DNA from 4 places in the Pseudogemmobacter sonorensis genome. Region 4 is predicted to be linked to each of the others. Evidence: riboswitches for the same ligand, from Rfam matches in the RefSeq annotation. Region 4 holds a riboswitch; each other region holds the start of a gene.
The links. A riboswitch is a leader RNA that binds a small molecule or an ion and turns the genes downstream of it on or off. The one in region 4 is predicted to bind cobalamin.

Region 1: it holds a riboswitch for cobalamin, as region 4 does, so the genes downstream of both, ABNX41_RS18275 (5-methyltetrahydropteroyltriglutamate--homocysteine S-methyltransferase) here and ABNX41_RS02520 (aromatic ring-hydroxylating oxygenase subunit alpha) in region 4, are expected to answer to the same signal.
Region 2: it holds a riboswitch for cobalamin, as region 4 does, so the genes downstream of both, nrdH (glutaredoxin-like protein NrdH) here and ABNX41_RS02520 (aromatic ring-hydroxylating oxygenase subunit alpha) in region 4, are expected to answer to the same signal.
Region 3: it holds a riboswitch for cobalamin, as region 4 does, so the genes downstream of both, ABNX41_RS00305 (TonB-dependent receptor plug domain-containing protein) here and ABNX41_RS02520 (aromatic ring-hydroxylating oxygenase subunit alpha) in region 4, are expected to answer to the same signal.

The regions. Positions count from the first base shown of each region.
Region 1 covers NZ_JBEFZE010000034.1:27,346-29,538, forward strand. The annotation lists gene ABNX41_RS18270 (hypothetical protein) at 1-599, opposite strand, end outside; cobalamin riboswitch at 832-1,033, shown strand; gene ABNX41_RS18275 (5-methyltetrahydropteroyltriglutamate--homocysteine S-methyltransferase) at 1,197-2,193, shown strand, end outside.
Region 2 covers NZ_JBEFZE010000006.1:102,090-104,282, forward strand. The annotation lists gene ABNX41_RS06880 (DUF1013 domain-containing protein) at 1-631, shown strand, start outside; cobalamin riboswitch at 806-995, shown strand; gene nrdH (glutaredoxin-like protein NrdH) at 1,097-1,318, shown strand; gene nrdI (class Ib ribonucleoside-diphosphate reductase assembly flavoprotein NrdI) at 1,337-1,753, shown strand; gene nrdE (class 1b ribonucleoside-diphosphate reductase subunit alpha) at 1,735-2,193, shown strand, end outside.
Region 3 covers NZ_JBEFZE010000001.1:72,894-75,086, reverse strand. The annotation lists gene ABNX41_RS00305 (TonB-dependent receptor plug domain-containing protein) at 1-1,208, opposite strand, end outside; cobalamin riboswitch at 1,358-1,544, opposite strand; gene ABNX41_RS00300 (NAD(P)/FAD-dependent oxidoreductase) at 1,838-2,193, shown strand, end outside.
Region 4 covers NZ_JBEFZE010000002.1:179,192-181,384, forward strand. The annotation lists gene ABNX41_RS02510 (urease accessory protein UreF) at 1-206, shown strand, start outside; gene ureG (urease accessory protein UreG) at 203-892, shown strand; cobalamin riboswitch at 982-1,181, shown strand; gene ABNX41_RS02520 (aromatic ring-hydroxylating oxygenase subunit alpha) at 1,263-2,193, shown strand, end outside.

The DNA of each region.
Region 1 (2,193 bases), on a different contig from region 4:
AGTGCGAAACCGTCGTCATGGCCCGAGACCTCTTGCAGCACCTCGTCCCAGATCAGCGGCGTATCCTCGTCGGCCCAGATCGTCAGCGGCACGCCGGGGTTCTGGGTCACGATCTGGCGCACCACATCCGACCAGCGGATCTGCAACGGATCGGCGCCTTCGATGAATTCCTCGTAGCTTTTGCCCTTCTGGCGCTCGAACAGGGCGGGAAGGAAGGTCGCGGGGTTGCGGATCGCCAGGTGGAATTCGGCGCCGATCGCGGGAAAGATCTGGGTGAAGGCGCGGATCCGCTCGCCCGCGAAACCGTAAAGCTGGCCGCGCAGCGCCCATTGCGGAAAGGCGAGGAAGCTGTCCCAGCTCAGGATCAGCCGGTCGGCGTCATCCTCGTCCATGATCTGCTCCAGCACCATGGTCTGGGTCTCGACCGAGGCGGCGGCGCCCTTGAGCTGGACGGCGGTGTCGCGCAAGAGGCGGCGATAGCGGGTGGGGGCGGGCACGGCGATGCCCTGCTCGGCCAGGGCGCTGCGGTTCTTCAGCAGGCAGCGGATGAGCCGCTCTTCATCGGTGCAATGGGCGCCGAGATGGTAGACGATGCGCATGGCGGGCCTGCTCCGGGGCTTTTTTCGAGGCTTGTTCTCTCGGCGCGCAAGCGCCCCGACCGGCGCCGATGCGGCGAATATAGGCGGTTTCTGGCCGGGACGAAACCGGATTTCTGGGGTGCCGTTCCGTGCGGGACCTGGCCTGCGGCGCCGCGCGGCGGGCGTCCGGCTTCATCATCATCATGCGATGATTTCAACACCGCATCCATTGACAGATGCGGCGCGGCGGCAGAGCCTGCGTGCTGATCCAGGTGCCGGGGGAAGCCCCGGGTAAAAGGGAATCCGGTCAGGGCGAAGGCCCGAATCCGGGACTGCCCCCGCAACTGTAGGCGGAGAGCCTGTCCGACATGCCACTGGTGCGCAAAACGCGCCGGGAAGGCCGGACAAGGCGGCGACCCGCAAGTCAGGAAACCTGCCCGGATCTGTTCACCTGTTCCGGCCGCGGTGGGCGCGTCGGGAGCGGCAAATCCGCAAAGGTGACGGCAAGCGCCTTCACGACCCCGGTCGTGGGGGCCCGTTTCGCGGCCTTTGGTCGCGGGGCGCGTCCGTTCATTTATCGGCCCGGGGGTTTCCGGGCCGCCCGGAAGGCATGTCACGATGATCCAGACCGAATCCCGTTTCCGCCGCCGCGCGCCCTGCCGGGCCGATCATGTCGGCTCTCTCCTGCGCCCCGGGATGGTGCGCGCGTTGCGCGAGCGGGGCATTTTCGACGGCGAGCTGACCCTGGTCGAGGATATGGCGGTCCGCGACCTGGTGAAGCTTCAGAAGGATGCGGGCCTCAGGGTCTTCACCGACGGCGAGGTGCGCCGCCAGTTCTGGCACTACGATTTCATGGGCATGCTGACCGGCCTCGACATGAAGCCCTCGACCCGAAGCCTGCCGTTCCAGACCGAGCACAAGACGCCCCCCATCGAGGCGCATCTGACCGGGCCGCTGGATTTTCCCGCCGATCATCCGATGCTTGCGCATTTCACCTTCGTGCGGGATCTGGTGCGCCCCGGGGAGGGCGTACCCAAGATCTCGATCCCCGGCCCCTCGGCCTGCCACTACCGGATGGAGCCGGAGAATATCGAACACGCCCCCTATCGCGATCCGGAGGCTTTGTTCCACGACATCGCCGCGACCTATAAAAAGGCGGTGCGGGCCTTCTACGACGCGGGCTGCCGCTATCTGCAACTGGACGACATCTTCTTCGCCTATCTGGGCGATCCCAAACAGCGCGAGATCCGACGCGCCATGGGGCAGGACCCCGATGAGCTGGTAAAGAAATACGCCTGGATGCTGGAAGAGGCGATCAGGGACCGCCCCGAGGATCTGGTGATCGGCATGCATATGTGCCGGGGGAACTTCCGCTCCTCGCATGTGGCCGAGGGGGGCTACGACTTCGCGGCGGATGCGATCTTCAACCAGACCTCGGTCGATGTGTATTTCATGGAATACGACACCGATCGCGCGGGCGGGCTGGAGCCCTTGCGCCTGCTGCCCAGGGGCGACAAGCGGGTGATGGCGGGGTTCATCACCACGAAGACCGGCGATCTGGAAGATCTCGACTGGCTGCGCGCCAAATTCGACGAGGCGTCGAAACATGTCGATC
Region 2 (2,193 bases), on a different contig from region 4:
GGGCATCGCCGATGGCGATGTGGCGGGCGGCGTAAAGGGCTTCGACCCGATCGCCAACAGCCAGCTTGACCAGGTCGAGATCGACCGGGGCGAGAAGGATCCGCTCTACCGCCTCAAGCTCAAGCACAACCCCAATGCGGCGGGCGAGGAAAAGCGGCGCGGCCCGCGCTATACCCCGCTTTCCAAGCGCCAGGACCGCCCGGCGGCGATCCTGTGGCTGGTGAAGTTCCATCCCGAACTGCCCGATGGCGCCATCGGGAAGCTGGTCGGCACCACCAAGCCGACGATCCAGTCCATCCGCGAACGGACGCATTGGAACATCCAGAACATCACCCCGATCGACCCGGTGGCGCTTGGCCTGTGCAAGCAGTCGGAACTGGATGCCGCCGTGCAGGTCGCGGCGCGGCGCAAGGCCGCCGAAGGCGGCGTCATGTCGGATGACGAGCGGCGCAAGCTGGTCTCGACCGAGCAGAGCCTGGGCATGGCGCCCGAGCCGAAGATCCCCGAGGGACTAGAGGTCTTCGGATCGGAAGAGGCCGAGGAGAAGCAGCCTTCGGACTTCTCGGATGCGGAAAGCTTCTTCAACCTGCCCTCGGGCGGCCAGGATGACGAGGACGAAGAGGATCGCTGATCCGCACCTTTATATCCCCACCGGAACCGCCAGCGCGCGCCGAGAGGCGCGCGTTTTGCGTCTCATGCGCCCGTTCTTCGGGCAGCTTGTTGCATCTTGGGCGCTGTTTTCCGCAAGTGGCAGGAGGCTGGCGGGAAGACGACCACCAGATATTGACAGCGTGCATTGAACGGGGGCAAATGATGGTGTTCCGGTGCTCTTGAGGAGACTCAGGGTGAAGATGGGAAGTCGGCGTGAATCCGGCGCTGCCCCCGCAACTGTGAGCGGTAAGCGAAGCTGAAATGTCACCGGGTCGGGACGCCCGGGAAGGCCAGCCAAGCCGTGACCCGCAAGTCAGGAGACCTGCCGGAACGCAGATGACGAAACCGTGCGGCGGGCACGGGAAGCCTTTGTTCGGGCTGGCCTTCGGCTGGCCCTGCGGGTCTGTGTCCGCTTGTGCCAAAAAACCTATCGGGGACAGATCCAATGACCATCACCGTCTATTCGAAGCCCGCCTGCGTTCAATGCACCGCCACCACCCGCGCGCTGGACGCCCGGGGCGTGTCCTACAACATCATCGACCTGACCCAGAACGCCGAGGCGATGGAAAAGGTCATGGCGCTTGGCTATCGTCAGGCTCCGGTCGTGGTGGCGGGCGAGGCGCATTGGGCCGGGTTTCGTCCCGACATGATCGGCCGCATTTCCTGACCATCGAAGGGGCGCGCGATGCCGGGGCTGGTCTATTATTCTTCGGCTTCCGGCAATACGGCGCGCTTCATGGCCCGGCTGGGGCTTCCGGCCGAGCGTATCCCGATCCGGCCCGATGCCGCCATGCCCGAGCCGGATCGCCCCTATGTCCTGGTCTGCCCGACCTATGCCGACGGCATGGGGCGGGGTGCCGTCGCCAAGCCCGTGATCCGCTTTCTGAACGATCCGGCGCGCCGCGCCCTGATCCGCGGCGTGATCGCCAGCGGGAACCGGAATTTCGGCGCGACCTACGCTTGCGCCGGCGCGGTGATCTCTGCCAAGTGCAATGTCCCGGTGCTCTATCGATTCGAGCTGGCCGGGACGGATACCGACATCGACCGCATCCGTGCGGGGCTTTCCAGGTTTTGGGGGAATGAATGCTCGACAGTGCAGTGAAACCCGCGCTCGACTACCATGCGCTGAACGCGATGCTGAACCTCTACGACGGCGAGGGCAGGATCCGCTTCGATGCCGACCGGATGGCGGCGCGGCAGTATTTCCTGCAACATGTCAACCAGAACACGGTGTTCTTCCACAGCCTGGACGAGAAGCTGCGCTATCTGGTCGAGGAAGGCTATTACGAAGCCGAGGTGCTGGACCAGTATTCGCGGAACTTCCAGCGCAAGATCTGGGACACCGCCTATGAGCGGAAGTTCCGTTTCCCGACCTTCCTGGGCGCGTTCAAATACTACACCTCCTACACGCTGAAGACCCGCGACGGGCAGCGCTACCTGGAGCGCTACGAGGACCGCGTCGTCATGGTCTCGCTGGCGCTGGCGCGCGGCGACGAGACGCTGGCGATGGCCTTGATGGAAGAGATCATCGCGGGCCGCTTC
Region 3 (2,193 bases), on a different contig from region 4:
GCCACGGCCCGGATCACCCAGTCCTGGCCCGGCCGCCAGGCGATGGCGGCGCGGCCGGTGACCTTGCCGCCGAAATGTTCGTGATCGTCGCGGCGCAGCGCCAGCGACAGGTCCAGATCCGGGGTCGGCGCGTAAAGCAATTCGCTGTAGACCGCCGTGGTCCAGGCCTTGCCCCGGTCGCTGCCCGCGCCGAAATCCTCGCTGGTGCGGTCGAGGCCCCAGTTGAGCGAGACCTGCTCCGAGGCCCGCCAGCGCCCGTCATAGGCGATCTGGTCGCGCGCGCCGTCATAGGCCTGCACCCAGCCCAGGGGATAGTAGCGCGAGGTCTCGGTCCGGGCATAGGACAGCTCATGGCTGACCGCGCCGGTCTCGGCCGCCACGAACAACCGACCCCCGCGCAGGCGGCCATGCTCGGTCTCGGCATTGTCGGCGGTCTGGCCGTCGAATTCGGTATAGCTGTTGCGGGCAAAGCCGTTGAAGCCGATGCGGATGCCGTCGGTCAGGTCGTAGGCCGCATGCAGCGTCAGCATCGAGGTTTCGAACCCGTCGTCCTCGGTGCCCCCGGCATAGGCCGAAATCCCGTCGGTGCGGGTGTGGCTGAGGGTCAGGGCAAGCTCCGCCCGCTCGGTCTTCAGCCCGACCGAGGCCGTGGCGGAGCGCGTCGCGTCCGAGCCGATCTCAAGCCCCGCCTCGCCCGAGACGCCGTCCTTCACGGGGCGGAAGCTGGTGATGTCGACGACGCCGCCGATCGCCTCGGAGCCGTAGAGCGCCGATTGCGAGCCGCGCAGCACCTCGATCCGCGAGATGCCCCCGGTGGTGGTCGAGCCGAAATCATAGGCGCATTGCGTGCCCGAGGGGTCGGCGACGTCGATCCCGTCGATGCGCACGCCGATATAGGGCCCGGCCAGGCCGCGCAGCCGCAGCGCGGTCGAGGTGCCGAGCCCGCCGTTGCGCGCCATCGAGACCCCGGGCAGGCGCGCAAGCTGGCCCGCGACCGAAAGCTCGCCCGATTTCTTCAGATCCTCGCCGGTGACGACCGAGACGGTGGCCCCGGTCTGCGACAGGCTGCGCGCCTCGGTGCTGGCCGAAAGCGTGATCTCGCCAAGCGGCAGATGGTCGGACAGCGCGCGTTCCTGCGCGCGGGCGCCGGTGGCGAAGCCCGTCGCGGCAAGGGCCGCGAGGATTGCGATATGTGAGATGCCCTGCATCTGATGTCTCCCTCAGGCGGCGGCCGGGACGGCGCGACCGCGGATGCGTTGCATGGCCCGAGGGGAAAAGGCCGAAGGCCGCCCGCCCGGTGACATGTTTCGTCACCGCTGGCGGAAGCCCGCCCTCCTCCGCGCCCCACGCACGGCGGAAAGGGTGATCACCCTGGCAGGTCTCCTGGCTTGCGGGTCTGGGCGCATTGGACGGGCCTTCCCAGGGCGCGAAAGGCGCGCCCCAGTGGCATTGTTCGTCCGCGCTCGCCGCTTACAGTTGCGGGGGCAGCCGCGGAATCGCACCGCGTTCCCTTTTCATCCGGGGCCGAAAGCGATGCCCCGGGGCCCGCCGCCTGCCCCCGGAAACCGAAGGTTCCCCTGCATGGCCCGGGGGCGGCAGGCTTGTCAAGCCATCCGCGGGCCCGGTCGGCCTGCCCGCCCGCCGCGCCCCGGGGATCGCCGTCTCGGGCCGGGTCTCGGGCCGGGTCGCGCACCGGGTTCCAGGCCGTGTCTCCCACCCGGTTTCGCACCGGGCGCGATGGACATTCCCGCCGATCCCGGTCGAAATGCCACGATCCTTCGCGCGCCTTCGTCCCCCTCGGGTCATCGGCCGCCCCCCCCTTTGCAAGCGAGCGCCAATGTCCGCCAATGCGCCCCATTCGCCCCCCGCCACCGCCCCCCGCAACATCGGCGGCGTCTCGTTCTGGCATGCCGAGATCGGCCCGCCCACCCCCCGCGCGCCCCTGCCGGGCCCGACCCGGGCCGATGTCTGCATCATCGGCGCAGGCTATACCGGGCTGTGGACCGCCTGGTATCTGAAACGCGCGCGACCCGATCTGAAGGTGATCGTGGTCGAGAAGGCCTTCGCGGGCTTCGGCGCCTCGGGACGCAATGGCGGCTGGCTGTCGGGCGGCTTCGCCTGGAGCCATCGCCGCTATGCCGCGACCTCGGGCGCGGCGGCGGTGCGCGCCATGGTGCAGGCGATGAACGGCAC
Region 4 (2,193 bases):
CGAACCTCGTCACCATCGCCACCCGGGCGGTGCCGCTTGGCCAGACCGAGGGGCAGGGCGTTCTGGCCGCGCTGCATCCGCTGATCGCCGGGCTGGCCGAACGGGCGGCGCAGGCGGGCGAGGAAGATCTTGGCAATGCCGCGCTTTGCGCCGATCTTCAGGCGATGCGGCATGAAACCCTTGAGACAAGGCTGTTCAGGACATGACCTCTCCCCACGGGCCCCTGCGGGTCGGAATCGGCGGCCCGGTCGGCGCGGGCAAGACCACCCTGACCGAAGGATTGTGCCGCGCGCTTTCCCGGCGCTGCGAGATGGCGGTGATCACCAACGACATCTACACCCGCGAGGATGCCGAATATCTGATGCGGGCGCAGGTCCTGTCGGCCGAGCGGATCCGGGGGGTCGAGACCGGCGGCTGCCCGCATACAGCGATCCGCGAGGATGCCTCGATCAACCTTGCCGCCGTGGCGGATCTGAACGCGGCCTTTCCCGCGCTCGACCTGATCCTGATCGAATCGGGAGGCGACAATCTGGCCGCGACCTATTCGCCGGAACTGGCCGATCTGACCATCTATGTGATCGACACCGCCGCGGGCCAGGACATCCCGCGCAAGCGCGGGCCGGGGCTGACGAAATCCGACCTGCTGGTGGTGAACAAGACCGATCTCGCCCCCCATGTCGGGGTGGATCTGGCGCAGCTTGAGGCCGATACGCGGGCGGCGCGCGGCACGCGCCCCTATGTCATGGCGCGACTGCGACAGGGCGCGGGGATCGAGGCCGTGGTGGATTTCCTGATCCGCGAGGGCGGGCTGGTGCTGACCGGCCCTGCCTCCGGTCGGGCGTCCGATCCCACCTCCGGCCCGGCCCTGGCGGAGGGCGTTTCCGGCCCTTGACCGGGTCTGCGCATGGCGGGGAATTTTCGGCGCGACCGTTTCCGCTTGCCGATGGTCGCAAACAGTCGATCCCGCCCGCCCGCGCCGTGATTTCCTGATCCCTGCAAGGTGCTGCCCGCAGGGGCAGGGAACTGGAAAGTCGGCGCAAGACCGGCACTGCTTCCGCTACGGTGACGGGAAAGGGCGCGACGACGGCCGCCGGGGGAAGGGAGCCCCCGGGAAGGCGTCGCGCCACGGGCCATCGGCCCGGCCCGCGGCCCGCAAACCCGCCTTCGCATCGACGAAGCCGCGACCGGCGGGGCCCCGGCTCCAAGGGCGCATCACTGGAAACCGGCCCATGCGGGGAGGCTTGGGCAGAGCGAGGTCTGAGATGCTGAGCCATTCCGACATTCTGGGGCAGATCGCCTCACGCCGCCCCGCCTTTGCCCTGTCGCGCGATCTTTATTGCGATCCGGGCACCTATGCCGCCGATCTTGAACAGATCTGGTATCGCGAATGGCTGTTCGCCGTTCCGACCTGCGAATTGGTCAAGCCGGGCGCCTATGCGACCCTTCAGGTCGGCACCTATCCGGTGGTCGTCATCAAGGGCAAGGACGGCCGGATCCGCGCCTTTCACAACGTCTGCCGCCATCGCGGCCAGCGGCTTTGCGCCAAGGAGACCGGATCGACTCCGAACCTTGTCTGCCCCTATCACCAATGGACCTACGACCTTGAAGGCAAGCTGATCTTCGCCCGCGACATGGGCGAGGATTTCGACGCCTCGAAATTCGGGCTGAAGAAGGTGCATTGCCTGGATCTGGGCGGCGTCGTCTATATCTGCCTGGCCGAGGTGCCGCCGCCGGTGGCGGATCTGGCGCGCACGGCGATGGGCTATCTGGCGCCCTCGGGTCTTGGCGAGGCGAAGGTCGCCTTCTCCTCGACCATCGTCGAGAAGGGCAACTGGAAGCTGGTGATGGAGAACAACCGCGAATGCTATCATTGCGGCGGCTCGCATCCCTCGCTGTGCCGGACCTATTCCGACAATCCGCGCATGACCGCGATGGACGGCCCCGATTCGGCCAGCCCCGACATCCTTGACCACTGGAAGCGCTGCGAGGCGGCGGGCCTGCCGTCGCGCTTCGTGAACAAGGCGGATTTCCAGTGGCGGCTGGCGCGCATCCCGCTGCTGAACAATGCCGAAAGCTATACGATGTCGACGAAGCATGCGGTCGCGAGGCGCATGGGCCAGATGCCGTTCTACGACGCGGGCAGCCTTCTGATGTATCACTATCCGAACACCTGGAACCATTTCCTGGGCGATC